Regions from separate parts of the Rhizobium sp. AC44/96 genome, predicted to be linked through region 2. Evidence: predicted binding sites of a transcription regulator. Region 2 holds the regulator's gene; the other holds the start of a gene.

Region 1 (7,277 bases), on a different contig from region 2:
CCCTATGTAGGTGCTCGCACAGGCCGACCAAAGGGCGTCGGAAGAAAAACGACGGTAGCGGGTCGCCACCGCCGCCATGCCGTGCCTGCAAAGGCGAACGGCTTTTCGAGGATCACTCGCCCGGCGGCCGATGCTCGCGAAGGTGACGCACCGCAACGCCCGCCGGAAGATCGCTACGCCCCATCGTCTTCGGGATACCGACCCGCTGCGCTAGGTAGATGCTGGAATGCCCGCTGAAGAGATAGGAGACGAAACAAGCCACGGCGAGATAGACCGCGTGGGTGGTGCCGAACAATTCCATGCCCATGATGAGGCAAGCGAGCGGCGTGTTGGTGGCGCCCGCGAAAACCGCGACGAAACCGAGTGCCGCGAAGAGATCGACCGGCGCGCCGAGAACGCCCGCCAGGGCGCTTCCGAGCGCTGCACCGATAAAGAACAGCGGCGTCACCTCGCCACCCTTGAAGCCGGAACTCAGGGTCACAACCGTAAACAGCGTTTTCCAGAACCAGCTCCAGTAATCGACATGCCCAGGCTGGAAGAAACCCGGAATGGTCGCATCCCCGGGATTGGGCGACCAGACGCCTAGCCCCAGATATTCGCGCGTGCCAAGCAGATAAACGAGCAACAGCAGCACCGCGCTGGCCAGCACCGGACGCAGCGGCGCATAAGGTATCGCGCTCTTCAGCACAGCCGAAAGCCGATGCGACACCTCCGCGAAGAGATGCGCCATGATCCCGAAGGCGACGGCGGCCATGGTTACCTTGACAAGCAGCAGCGGCTGCAGGTGAAAGCCGACGGCCGCGCTCTCAAGAAAGCTGATGTGATATCGGGTGTGCTCGATGCCCCAGGCATGGCAGGTCCAGTCCGCGACGATCGCCGCCAGCAGCGCGGGCAGCAGGGCCTCATACTGGATGCGACCGATCGTCAGCACCTCGAGTGCGAACACGGCACCCGCAATCGGCGTGCCGAACACAGCGCCGAAACCGGCCGCGATGCCCGCCATCAACAGGATGCGCGTCTCGGCCGGGCTCAGCCTGAACATCCGCCCGAAGGAACTCGCGAGGCTCCCTCCCATTTGCACCGCGGTCCCCTCACGACCCGCCGAGCCGCCGACGAGATGAGTGACGACGGTCGAAACCAGGATGAACGGCGCCATCCGCAACGGCACGCCGCCATCGGGTTCGTGGATCTGGTCGACGATCAGGTTGTTTCCACCCTCAGCAGCACCGCCGAAACGGCCATAGACGAAGACCATCGCGAAACCGGCGACCGGCATGGCATAGATCAGCCAGGGATAATCGAAGCGGAGCGCGGTGGCCTCATCAAGCGCCCAGAGAAACAGCGCAACGAGCGAACCGACCACAATGGCCATCGGCGTGACGACGGCGGCCCATTTCAACAAGGCGCGGACCTGCCGCAGGCGCAGGCCGACAAGCTCGGAGAAACCCATCAGAAGTTTCCTCCGGCGCTCGTATCAAAACGACAAGACAAGGATGACTTAGTTCCAGGCACGACTCTACTCCTTCGCGTCAGCGCGTTGAGTAGGAGTCATCAGCTTCGTCGGGGAAGCGGTTCGACCATTATTGGTCCGGCAGAATCCATTACCGTGTGCATTGGATAGGCGAACAGGCCTTCGGCTGTCAACAGCGTCGGGAAACACAGGCTTCGGGCAGCCCGACCGCCCGCTGCATTCCCGGCGACAATTGCCACACCGTCTTCCGCGTCGGTGGCATAGCGACGGCTGTAACGACAAGCAGCGTCGCGCCGCATCACCGGCCCGCAACCGTTGCGCTGATGTAGTGGGTTAACGTGAGAAACCGCGTCATTCCAAGGGCCTCGGCCAATCGGATGGAAGGCAGGTTCGTGTCCTCCACCTGATAGCGAGCAACAAGTCCCCGGCGTTTCAGTTCAGCAAGTGCCGCTTGAACGACACCGCGAGCCAGACCGCGACCACGCGCCTCGGGAAGCGTATAGACACCACCGATTTCCCATATGTCGCCATCGATTTTAAAGGCGAAACAGCCGGACAGGCACTCGCCGTCGACCTCCGCTGTGGAGGTGAACGCCTCCCCACGCTCCATGAGCGGTTGCAGCCACGCGGCACGATGGCCCTGTGCAGCAAAAAGATGAAAGGGCGCTTCTGCAGTGACCGTTCCGATGCGCGCCGTTTCACCAGTCAGAGAAAAATCCGTCGAGGTGTAGGAGATGAAGGAGGTCCGTCTCTCCATCGGAAACGCCTCTCCAACGATCGCCCTGTCATCGCCGGAGCAAAGCTTGAAGACAAGCACGCGGTCACGCGGCACAAACGGCAGCAGCGAGCGCGTCATCTCCGGTTCATCACTGGCGATGATCGCCGACGCATGCGCATCAGGATAAGTCGCAAGATCATATTCGCTGAACGCGTGGTCGATCAGCAGGAGCGTCGCGACACGATCGCCCGACACAAGCTGATGGACACGCACACCTTCAGGGCGTGAGGTGAGAAACTTCAGCAGCACGACATTGGCGAGCGGCCTGCGTCGCAGCGTCGTCAATATCTGATCTGGATCGGTTTGCGCCGACAGCATTCTCGGCACCTTCGGGGCGGGAGAGTGGAAAAGCCCGCAAATACGGGCTTTTCCTTCGTTGTTCGATCAGCCCTTGCGACGCAGCACATGCACCTCTGCGCTATGCTGGTAGTGGCTCGGCGCCAGGGTAAAGTTTGCAAGCTGCCGGTCCATCTCGACCGCCTCGGTGGCAAGCCGGTGGATCGCTGCGGTGGTCTCTTCGACCATGGCCGCATTCTGCTGCGTCATCGTATCGAGTTCGGCCACGGCGGCGTTGATCTGCCGAAGCGTATCGGCCTCCTCGCGGGTCGATTCCATGATCTCGCTGATCTGGCCGTTGATGGCCTCGACGTGGCTGCCGATCCCGGTCAACGCCTCACCTGCCCGCTCGACCAGGGCAACGCCCGCCTCCACCTCATGAGTGGATTTCTGTAGCAGGTTGGCGATCTCCTTGGCCGCGCTCGACGAGCGCTGCGCCAGTTCGCGCACTTCCATGGCGACGACCGCAAACCCCTTACCTGCCTCGCCGGCACGGGCGGCTTCGACGCCGGCGTTCAGGGCCAGAAGGTTCGTCTGGAAGGCGATGGAATCGATCACGGTGATGATCGAATTGATCTGCCGCGACGATGCCTGAATGGCTTCCATGGCGGCAATCGTGTCCCGCATGATCTGGCCGGACCCGGTCGTCTCACGCTTCGTGTCCCGTGCGATGCGCTCGGCCTGCTCGGCGCGCTCGATCTGAACGCGGACGGATTGGGTGATCGCGTCGATGGCATTCGCGGTCTCGGTGATCGATGCCGCCTGCCGCTCTGTACGGCCCGCCAGTTCGTCGGCGCCGGTGCGCATCTCTTCGGAGCCGCCACGCACAGCCATCGAGTTTCCGCCGATCGCGGTCATCGTTTCGCTGAGTGCGGCGAGCGCCTGGTTAAAGTTGACGCGCAGGCCCTCCAGCTCGTTCGGGAAACGGCGGTCGATCTGATAGGCAAGATCGCCATTCGCCAGATGATGCAGGCCCTCGTCGATCGATTCAACGACGTCCTGCAGGGTTTTCGCTTCCGCTTCGCGCTCCGCCATGTGCTGCTGGCGGTCCCGTTCGGCGCGAGCACGGGTCTCGGTGCTTGCAGCCTCCATCTCCCGGCTCTCGATCAGCGACTGCTTGAAGCGCGCCAGGGCTTTGGCCATGGTGCCGATCTCGTCGCCACGGTTCTGGCTGCCGATGTCGACAGCGAGATTGCCGTCAGCAACCTCGCGCGTGACACCGGCAAGCTTCGCCAGCGGCGAAAACAGCATCTTGGTAATGATACCGGTGGCAATGGCCATGACGATAAGAACGGCAATCGCGATCATCGTCAACAGGCTGGCGATTTCGATCGAGCCGGCATTGATCTCGCTGAGGCGCACGCTCTCCACCACGAGATAGCGCCCGCCCTGATAATCGATGCCCTTGACATAGGCGCGTGCTGCGCCGTCCGCTCGGCTAAAATCGTCGACCGTCATGGCACTGCTGGCCAGCGCATCCTTCACAAAGGTGAAGGGGGCCGTATCCAGCGTGACAAGCTTGCCGCTTGCGTCGACCGCAACGGCGGAGCCATCGTCGGACACGATTGCCGCCTGCGCGGTGCTGCCCGACACGATGCCCTTTGCCAGGATGTTGGTGAAGATGTCGTCACGCACCTTGAAGAGGAAGATCCCCTTCGGCGCCCCGAGCTTGACGATCGGCACCGCGTAAAAGATCGCGGCCTTGCCGGTCGCCGCATCGACGCGAAGTCCGGAGAACGCCGCCGGCGCGGAATCGTCGGTCGCCTTCTTCGCGTTCTCGAGAGCCTTGCTGAAGGCCAGCCCCGCCCCCGTCGCTTTCCAGGCATCCGCCTTCAGATTCTCGGCAAACTCGTCGCCCTTCTTGTAGGAGTAGAGCACATTGCCATCGAGATCGGCGATCAGCAGGTCGCTGAACGGCGTGTTCTCGAGGTCGCGGGCAACCTCGCTTTGCGTCGTCTCATGGTTCGAATAGTAGAAACCGCTCGGCGCATCCGGCTTCAGCAGCTTCTCGCGCTGATCGGCCGGGTTCGGATTGTTGGTAATGAAGACCTTCTTCAGTTCGGCGCGGGCATCGCCCGAGGTCTTCTCGATCGTCTTCCAGCCGCTCTTCAGGCTGGTGATCGACATCTGCAGCGCCTCGATGCGCGCGATGGAATTCGACTGGTTTTCGAGCTGCTGCAACTGTTCCTGCAGCATGTCGCCGCGGAAGATGAGCACGCTCTCCTTGGCCTTCAACGCCTGCTCGCCGGAAATGCGGCTGCTGGCGAAATAGGCAAGACCGTTAATGACCGCGATGGACAGCGCAGTCAGCAGAATAAATGTAGCAATGACCTTGAACGACAGGGACTGGAATCTCTGAGCCATGGAACGACGAACCCCTTCCGGAACGGCACATGACGACCGGACGCGCGAACGTCCGATCGGCAGACCTGAAAACAGAAAACGGGGAGCCTTTGCTTCCGGAGAAGCCGGCTCCTCTCACATTTTATGGACCAAAAGTTGCGCACGGAGTTTAAATTGACGTAAACGGCAACACTCGAAATCAGGCAATGTTTTTGTTTTGTTCACATATCGATGGCAGTTATTTTACAACTGCAATAGGGTGAAGCATGCAAAATACGATTCGCATCATCGGCATTGACCCCGGCCTGCGCCGCACCGGCTGGGGCGTCATCGAAACGCTCGGCAACTCGCTGCGCTTCGTCGCCTCCGGTACGGTTACCTCGGACGGCGACATGGATCTCGCCTCGCGCCTGTGCCAGTTGCATGACGGACTGGCGGAAGTCGTTCACAGCTATCAGCCGGATGAAGCCGCCGTGGAGCAGACCTTCGTCAACAAGGACGCCGTTGCCACCCTGAAACTCGGGCAGGCGCGCGGTATCGCCATGCTGGTCCCTGCCCGCGCCGGGCTGCAGGTCGCGGAATATGCCCCCAATGCGGTCAAGAAATCGGTGATCGGCGTCGGCCATGGCGAAAAGCGGCAGATCCACATGATGCTGAAGATCCTGATGCCGAAGGTCGAGTTCAAGGGTGACGATGCCGCCGACGCGCTTGCCATCGCGATCTGCCATGCCCACAATCGCGGAGGCAACCGTATGCGGCAGGCAGCCCTGGCCGGGTGATCGTCGTGACGGAGGCGGACCGTCCGCCGCTTTTCTTTGCCTTATCAATCCCGAAACCTACCCCTGACGGACCCAATTCATGATCGGCAAGCTCAAAGGCACCATCGACGAAATCGGCGACGACTATGTCCTCGTCGACGTACACGGCGTCTGCTACGTCGCCTTCTGTTCGGCACGCACGCTGTCGCGCCTCGGCTCTGTGGGCGAGGCCTGCATCCTTTTCATTGAAACCTACGTCCGCGAGGACCAGCTCAAGCTCTTCGGCTTCATGACCGCGCTGGAGCGTGAATGGTTCAACCTGCTGCAAAGCGTTCAGGGCGTTGGCGCCAAGGTGGCGCTCGCGGTCCTTTCGACGCTGACGCCGAGCGAGCTTGCAAACGCCATCGCCCTGCAGGACCGCACCGCCGTTTCCCGCGCCCAGGGCGTCGGCCCGAAGGTTGCGGTGCGCATCGTCACCGAACTGAAGAACAAGGCGCCGGCCTTTGCTGGCGAAGCATCTGCCAATATCGGCCTGAAGCAGGAACTGGGCGAAGGTGTTGCCGCCGCACCGGTTGCCGATGCCGTCTCGGCGTTGACGAACCTCGGCTATTCCCGCGACCAGGCCGCCAACGCCGTGGCCGCGGCGATGAAGACCGCCGGCGAAGGCGCCGACAGCGCCAAGCTTATCCGCCTCGGCCTGAAGGAGCTGGCGCGGTGACCGAAGCATCTCCGCAGGGTGCCAAAATGGCCGGCTTGGTGTATTGGTCCACAGTGTTTGAAGATTGGAAAGTGCCAGCATGAGCGACGCCGCGCGCCTGATATCCTCGGAAAAGCGAGGCGAAGACCTGGATGTGACGCTGCGCCCGCAGTCGCTGGACGAGTTCACCGGCCAGGCGGAAGCGCGCGCCAACCTGAAGATCTTCATCGAGGCCGCAAAGAACCGAGGCGAAGCGCTGGACCACGTTCTCTTTGTCGGCCCGCCGGGCCTCGGCAAGACGACGCTGGCCCAGATCATGGCCAAGGAACTCGGCGTCAACTTTCGCTCGACCTCGGGCCCGGTTATCGCCAAGGCCGGCGACCTTGCCGCGCTTCTGACCAATCTCGAAGAGCGCGACGTGCTCTTCATCGATGAAATTCATCGCCTCAGCCCGGCCGTCGAGGAAATCCTCTATCCTGCGATGGAAGACTTCCAGCTTGACCTGATCATTGGCGAAGGACCTGCCGCCCGTTCGGTCAAGATCGACCTTTCGAAGTTCACCCTGGTCGCCGCCACCACACGCCTTGGCCTGCTCACCACGCCGTTGCGCGATCGCTTCGGCATTCCGGTGCGCCTGAGCTTCTACACCGTCGAGGAACTGGAACTGATCGTGCGGCGCGGCGCGCGCCTGATGAACCTGCCGATGACCGACGACGGCGCGCGCGAGATCGCACGACGCGCCCGCGGCACCCCGCGCATTGCCGGTCGTCTGCTGCGCCGTGTTCGCGATTTCGCGGAGGTGGCAAAGGCGGAAGCTGTCACCCGTGAGATCGCGGACGAAGCCCTGACCCGCCTGCTTGTCGACAACATGGGGCTCGACCAGCTGGACAAGCG
Region 2 (7,277 bases):
ATGCCGATCGTGAATTACGTGTGTCCGAGCGTCTGGGCCTGGAAGGAATACCGGGCGCAACGCATGCTTGCCTATGTCGATCACGTCCTGGCCGTGCTGCCATTCGAGCCCGAGGCAATGCGCGTGCTCGGCGGACCGCCGACCACCTATGTTGGTCATCGTCTGGCCGTCGATGCGGATCTGCTTGAAACACGCCGGCTTCGCGCGCAATCGCCTGTGAAGGCACCCGCCGATGTCAGGACGATCATGCTGCTACCGGGCTCGCGCGGATCGGAGATCACCAAGCTCCTGCCGTACTTCGGCGACGCCATCGCCGAATTTGTCGAGCGCAACGGCGAGACGCGCTTCATATTGCCTACCGTGCCGCGCCGTGAAGCGATGGTGCGCGAGATCGTCAAGGACTGGAAGATCCAGCCGGAAATCCTGGTGGGAGCGCCCGCCAAATGGAAGGCCTTCGCGGAGGCTGACGCCGCCATGGCCGCGTCAGGCACTGTGATCCTGGAGCTTGGGCTTTCCGGTGTCCCCACGGTGTCTGTCTACAAGACGGACTGGATCATCAGCCTGATGACGGGGCGTATCAAGACTTGGACGGGCGCCATCCCGAACCTGATTGCTGACTATGCCGTCGTACCTGAATACCTAAATAATGTGGTTCGCGGCGCAAGCATTGCGCGCTGGATGGAGAAGCTGTCGGTGGACACCCTTCCGCGGCGCGCGATGATGGAGGGATACGATCTCGTCTGGCAAAGAATGCAGACGCAAAAGCCGCCCGGCGAGCACGCGGCGGAGATCGTCCTCGACGTCATTCAAAAGAAAAAGCCCGGTCATTTCTGACCGGGCTTTTTTGTGTCCGGGTGGGCCGATTAGCGCTTGGAAACCGGCATGTAGTCGCGCTTCGGCTCGCCGATGTAGAGCTGACGCGGACGACCGATGCGCTGCTGCGGATCCTCGATCATTTCGTTCCACTGTGCGATCCAGCCGACGGTGCGGGCGAGAGCGAAGAGAACGGTGAACATGGTCGTAGGGAAGCCCAGCGCCTTCAGCGTGATGCCCGAGTAGAAGTCGATGTTCGGGTAGAGCTTCTTCTCGATGAAGTATTCATCGGTCAGTGCAATGCGCTCCAGTTCCATTGCCACGTCGAGCAACGGATCGTCCTTGATGCCGAGTTCGCCGAGCACTTCATGCGTCGTCTTCTGCATGATCTTGGCGCGCGGATCGTAGTTCTTGTAGACGCGGTGGCCGAAGCCCATCAGGCGGAACGGATCGTTCTTGTCCTTGGCGCGGGCAATGTACTCGGGAATACGGTCAACCGAGCCGATTTCCTGCAGCATGTTGAGGGCTGCTTCGTTGGCGCCGCCGTGAGCGGGACCCCAGAGGCAGGCGATGCCGGCCGCGATGCAGGCGAACGGGTTTGCACCCGAAGAGCCGGCGAGACGAACGGTCGAGGTCGAAGCGTTCTGCTCGTGGTCCGCGTGCAGGATGAAGATGCGGTCCATGGCGCGGGCAAGCACCGGATTGACCACATATTCCTCGCAGGGAACGGCGAAGCACATGCGCAGGAAGTTCGACGCATAGTCGAGATCGTTCTTCGGATAAACGAAGGGCTGGCCGATGTGGTACTTGTAGGCCATGGCCGCGATGGTCGGCATCTTGGCGATCATGCGCAGCGAGGCAACCATGCGCTGGTGCGGATCGGTGATGTCGGTCGAGTCGTGGTAGAAGGCCGACAGGGCGCCGACACAGCCGCACATGACAGCCATCGGATGCGCGTCACGGCGGAAGCCGGTGAAGAAGCGCGACATCTGCTCGTGCACCATCGTGTGATGCGTGACGCGATAGTCGAAGTCCTTCTTCTGCGCGGCGGTCGGCAGTTCGCCGTAGAGCAGCAGGTAGCAGACTTCGAGGAAGTCACCGTGCTCGGCCAATTGCTCGATCGGATAGCCGCGATGGAGCAATACGCCCTCGTCGCCATCGATGTAGGTGATTTTCGATTCACAGGATGCGGTCGAGGTAAAACCAGGATCGTACGTGAAGGAAGCGGTGTTTTTGTAGAGGGCGCCGATATCGATGACGTCAGGGCCGATCGTGCCGCTTTTAACGGCAAGGTTGACCGACTTGTCACCGATTTTCAGTGTTGCGCTTTGATCCGTCATTCTGATCCTCCAAACTGGCGGGTGGCGCCATAAAAGCGCCATAGGGTTAAGCGTCGTCTGCGATAGCTATATGATCGCGGGGTTAATGCCAAGTTCTCTTGATGCCATTTTGTGCATCGCAGTATCAACTTTTAAGCACTACAGCGATGCCCGTCACGCATAGCAGAAGCCAATGATAATCCTTGTCTTTTCCGATCATTGATCAGCCTCTTCTTTTAAATCGATTATTGTTGCGCTCGCGCTCAAGAGCTTGCATTCTGGTTGCAATGGCGGCTTATTTCGAGGCGCAATTGCATGTCGGAGTTGAAAACGATCGAGGCAATGCCGACTGCTCAGAGCGCAGATACATCTGCGCGCCTGCCGATCAAGGGGGCTGTCGACCTTCGTGCCAAATCGACGCAGCTCCAGCTTACCCAATCCCTGAGACCCTGGCGGTCGCGGGTTGCAGGTCGAGCCTCCGGATACTGGCCGCATGTTCGCGTTGCGATGTCGCAGGAAGCCGAACATGGCTGGTACTTCCTGATGTCGCCGGTTCTTTTCGGCAGCGGCGCGATTGCCTGGTTTCAGTTCGACGCCGATCCTCCACTCTTGCGGCTTTGTGCCTGGCTGGCAGTCTTCGCGGTGATTGCCTTGGCATTAGGGCCTGCGCGGCCGATCGCGCGCAAGGCGGCGCTTGCGGTCCTGCTTGTCGTGTGCGGCATGCTGTCGAGCCAGGTCGAGACATGGCAGGCAGGGACAGTAATGCTCGATACGCCAGTGACGACCACGGTCACCGGCCGCGTCGAGCGCAGGGAAGGGGACGGAGAAGGTCGGTGGCGCTATATCGTTGCTGTTACTGGTACCCGCGAACCGACACTTGGCCGACCTCCAGAACGTGTTTCGCTCGTGGCGCGCGGCGCCTCCACGCCGTTTGAAATCGGGCAGTGGGTGACCGGACGTGCTCGCCTGACCCCGCCGTCCGGCCCAGCCCTGCCGGGCCTGGATGACTTTTCGTTCGGAGCCTATTTCGACGGCGTCGGCGCGAACGGTTTCTTCTATGGCGCGCCAACAGCGACCGTGGCACCCGAGACCGGCGATAAGCGGCAATTTCTGGCGGAGGGGATCGAATATCTATACGGCCTCAGAAGCACGATTGGAGACCGCATTCGATCCATTCTTCCCGGTGACACCGGTGCCTTTGCAGCATCGCTTGTCACCGACGAGAGACGTGCGATCTCCCGCGAGACGACGGCAGCTCTAAGACAATCCGGCCTCGCCCACATTGTTGCGATTTCGGGGCTCAACATGGCTCTCTCCGCCGGTATCTTCTTTGTCGGTTTTCGAATGGCGCTCAGTCTCCTGCCATCGGTGGCCCAAGCCTACCCGACGAAGAAGATCGCCGCCGCCGGCGCTCTTTTGGCGTTGACCGCCTACTACATGATTTCGGGCTTTGCCGTGTCGGCTGAGCGGGCATATATCATGATGATGATCATGCTGGTTGCAGTGCTGTTCGATCGACCGTCGATTAGCCTTCGCAACGTCGCCTTGTCGGCGCTGGTGATCGTGATGCTGTCGCCGTCGGAGGTCCTGGGTCCCAGTTTCCAGATGTCCTTTGCGGCGACACTGGCGCTGGTCGCCGGCTATTCCATCTGGACCGGGCGAAGGCCGACCGACAACGCCTTTCTCAAGCTTCCATGGGTCATGCCGGTGGTCGCCGTCGCACGCTTCTTCGGCGGCATCGTGCTCACTTCCATGATCGGCGGCTTCTCGACGGCGTTGTTTTCGATTGAGCATTTCCATCGGCTGAGCTCGTACGGCTTGCCGGCAAATCTCATGGCGATGCCAGTCATATCCTTCGTTGTCATGCCCATGGGCATGCTTGCGATGTTGCTGACGCCCTTCGGTCTCGATGTGCTGCCGTGGAAGATCGCCGGCCTCGGGCTCGATGTCGTCATCGGGATCGCCAAGCTCGTGTCGTCCTGGGGTGGCAATGTCGATATCGGGCGCCTGCCGTCCTGGTATTTCCCGGTAGCGGTTCTCGGATTTCTGGTCCTTACTTTGCTGCGAACGCGTTTGCGCTATCTGGGCGCCGCCATCGTCGGTATCGCGACATTCACGGTGGCGCTGCTGCCTTCGTTGCCCGCACCTGACGTCGTTGTTGCGGAAGACGGATCCCTGGTGGCAATTCTGCGCGGAACCCGCATGGCTTCCAACCGGGAGCGACCGCCCGATTTCATCTTCGGCCAGTGGCAGCGAGCCCTCGCCGCCGAAGAGCATCAGCCTCCGGCGTTCATCAAGGCCACACTTCCCAAGAAGACGAAGGAGCGCAACGATCGATCATATGCTCTGTCGTTTGACGAACGACGAGCGGTGCTTCGAACAATGCGCAACGCTGCGGCGAATGGCACGGCAAACAGTTTCGTCTGCGTTAAAGGCGCCTGGTGTATTGCCACTCTCGATAACGGCTATATCGTCAACGTCATCGAGGATTTGGCCTATCTCGGGCCGGCTTGCGACGCCGCCGATATCGTCATTACCCCGGCCCGCATTCGTCTGCGCGAATGTCGGTCCGGCGCAATGCTTATTACCGGCCAAACTTTGCGTCGAAGCGGCGCGGTCGAAATCTGTATGGATCAGCAGGGCACACCAGTCCTGACAACGACGTACGATGGCCTATCACGCCCATGGCGCATACATCGCGCCTACGATTGGCGCAGCGGTACGTTTGACGTCGCCGTCAGTGATATCGGCGAATAAGCCCTACCAGCTTGCCCTGAACCTTTACGCGATCGGGTCCGAAGATGCGTGTCTCGTAGGCGGGGTTGGCCGCTTCGAGCGCAATGGATGCGCCCTTGCGGCGGAACCGTTTCAGCGTCGCTTCTTCGTCGTCGACCAGCGCCACGACGATATCGCCCGGATTGGCCGTATTGCCATTGCGGATGATCACCGTATCGCCGTCGAAAATACCGGCTTCGATCATCGAGTCGCCCTTGACCTCCAGCGCATAGTGTTCGCCTGAGCCGAGCATGTCGGCGGGGACAACGATGTCATGCGTGTTATTCTGGATTGCCGAAATGGGCACACCCGCCGCGATCCGGCCCATGACCGGCACGGAAACGGAGTTGCCGTTGTCGGCACTCGGTGCCGGCTTGGCCGGTGCCGGAGGCGTGACCAGCTGAGGCTTGCCAAGGCTCCCTTCGATGACGCTCGGCGAGAAGCCACGTCGTTGCTGAAGGCTCGGATTATAGGCCTCCGGAAGCTTGATCACCTCGAGCGCGCGTGCCCTGTTTGGCAGCCGGCGAATGAAGCCGCGTTCCTCTAGCGCGGTGATCAGCCGGTGAATGCCGGACTTGGACGCAAGGTCGAGCGCATCCTTCATTTCATCAAAAGACGGGGGCACGCCCGACTCCTTCATTCGCTCGTGAATGAAGAGGAGAAGTTCCTGTTGCTTGCGCGTGAGCATTGAAGTCGGACCCCAGGGTTGTGAAACAAAGCCAGAACAGACACTATATGTTCCATATGTGTTCCGCAAGTGGCTAAATTTTCGTAAAACTTGGCTCTGAATTGTCCGGTTTTTACACTTCATTCGATCTATGCGGCGGTAGCCTCTTGCATTGTCTCGCTTAGCAGCGCACATCATTCGCGATTTCGGGAGAGGATCTGCCATGAGTGAAGCTCATCCGCTGGACCACGTGGTGCTGCCCGTCGCCAATATCGACCTTGCCAGGGAGCGTCTCGGCAAGCTTGGGTTCACCGTCGCGGCGGATGCGCGTCATCCGTTCGGAACCGAAAACGCCTGCATCTTCTTCGCCGACAAAACATACCTCGAGCCGCTCGGTATCGCGAGCGCCGATGCCTATGACGCCTCGGTCAAGAAGGGCAATGTCTTCACTGCCCGCGATCGTGCTTTTCGCTTCCGCTGCGGCGATGACGGTCTATCAGCGGTCGTCTTCGGCACGGCCGATGCCGATCGCGATCACGCCCGCTTCAACGCTGACAGGATAAGCGGCGGCGAAATGCTGCAATTTGCTCGACCGATGAAGATGCCGGATGGTTCCGAGACGACCGCAGCCTTTCGGCTTGCCTTTGCTGCCGATCTTCGCGCCCCTGATTTCTTTCTGTTCACCTGCCAGCGGATCAATCCTCTGCCCATGGACCGCAAGGCGCTTGAGACACATGTCAATGGCGTAACCGGTATCGCCGAGATCGTGCTGGCGGCACCGGATCCCAAGGCGTTTGCCACATTCCTGCGGTTTGCCTCCGGCGTGGCGTCGGTGCGGGAGGAGGCGTTTGGTATCAGCCTTGCCACCCCGAACGTCCGCATCAGCATTTTGTCGGCGGATGGGTTGAATGCCTATTTCGATCTCGTCGCGCCCAGCGCGGATCGCGGTCTGCGTGGCGTCGGCATTGTCTACAAGGTTGCTGATCTCGCCGTGACAGAAGCGCATTTGGCTGCTAACGGGATCACCTACACGCGTAAGAACAATCGAATTCTGGTGAAGGCTGCGTCCGGGCAGGGCGCGCTCTTCGCCTTCGAGGAGAAACGATGAGCCAGACAAATTCCGAAGTAACCGTCGGCCAGGGTACCAGCCAGGTGGTGTTTTCGAACGCCGGCAAGCTCTCGCTGATCGCCGGCCCCTGCCAGATGGAGAGCCGTGATCATGCGTTCATGATTGCCGGCGTGCTGAAGGAACTCTGCGACAAGCTCGGCATCGGTCTCGTCTACAAGTCGTCTTTCGACAAGGCGAACCGGACGTCGCTCTCCGCCCAGCGCGGCATCGGCCTGGAAACGGCACTTGAGGTCTTTGCCGATCTCAAGAAGGAATATGGCTTCCCTGTTCTGACCGACATTCACACCGAAGAACAGTGCACCGAAGTCGCCACCGTCGTCGATATCTTGCAGATTCCGGCTTTCCTCAGCCGCCAGACCGATCTTCTGGTCGCTGCCGCCAAGACGGGTCGCACGATCAATGTGAAGAAGGGGCAGTTCCTCGCACCCTGGGACATGAAGAACGTCCTCAACAAGTTGAATTCGAGCGGCAATCCGAACATCCTGCTGTGCGAACGCGGTGCCTCTTTCGGTTACAACACGCTGGTCTCCGATATGCGCTCGCTGCCGATCATGGCGGCGATGGGCGCCCCTGT

The links. The regulator LexA, encoded in region 2, represses DNA repair genes until DNA is damaged. The targets are predictions, from matches to a motif close to TGTTCNNNNTGTGTTCNG.
Region 1: a site for LexA is predicted at 5,136-5,153, ahead of ruvC (crossover junction endodeoxyribonuclease RuvC). Genes of this name have one in related genera too.

What each region holds. Positions count from the first base shown of each region.
Region 1 covers NZ_LXKO01000018.1:21,261-28,537, reverse strand. The annotation lists gene A6U87_RS16830 (voltage-gated chloride channel family protein) at 113-1,450, opposite strand; fluoride riboswitch at 1,536-1,615, opposite strand; gene A6U87_RS16825 (GNAT family N-acetyltransferase) at 1,770-2,567, opposite strand; gene A6U87_RS16820 (methyl-accepting chemotaxis protein) at 2,634-4,949, opposite strand; gene ruvC (crossover junction endodeoxyribonuclease RuvC) at 5,195-5,707, shown strand; gene ruvA (Holliday junction branch migration protein RuvA) at 5,787-6,404, shown strand; gene ruvB (Holliday junction branch migration DNA helicase RuvB) at 6,484-7,277, shown strand, end outside.
Region 2 covers NZ_LXKO01000039.1:241,108-248,384, forward strand. The annotation lists gene lpxB (lipid-A-disaccharide synthase) at 1-834, shown strand, start outside; gene gltA (citrate synthase) at 864-2,153, opposite strand; gene A6U87_RS26670 (ComEC/Rec2 family competence protein) at 2,640-4,889, shown strand; gene lexA (transcriptional repressor LexA) at 4,870-5,595, opposite strand; gene A6U87_RS26680 (VOC family protein) at 5,798-6,682, shown strand; gene kdsA (3-deoxy-8-phosphooctulonate synthase) at 6,679-7,277, shown strand, end outside.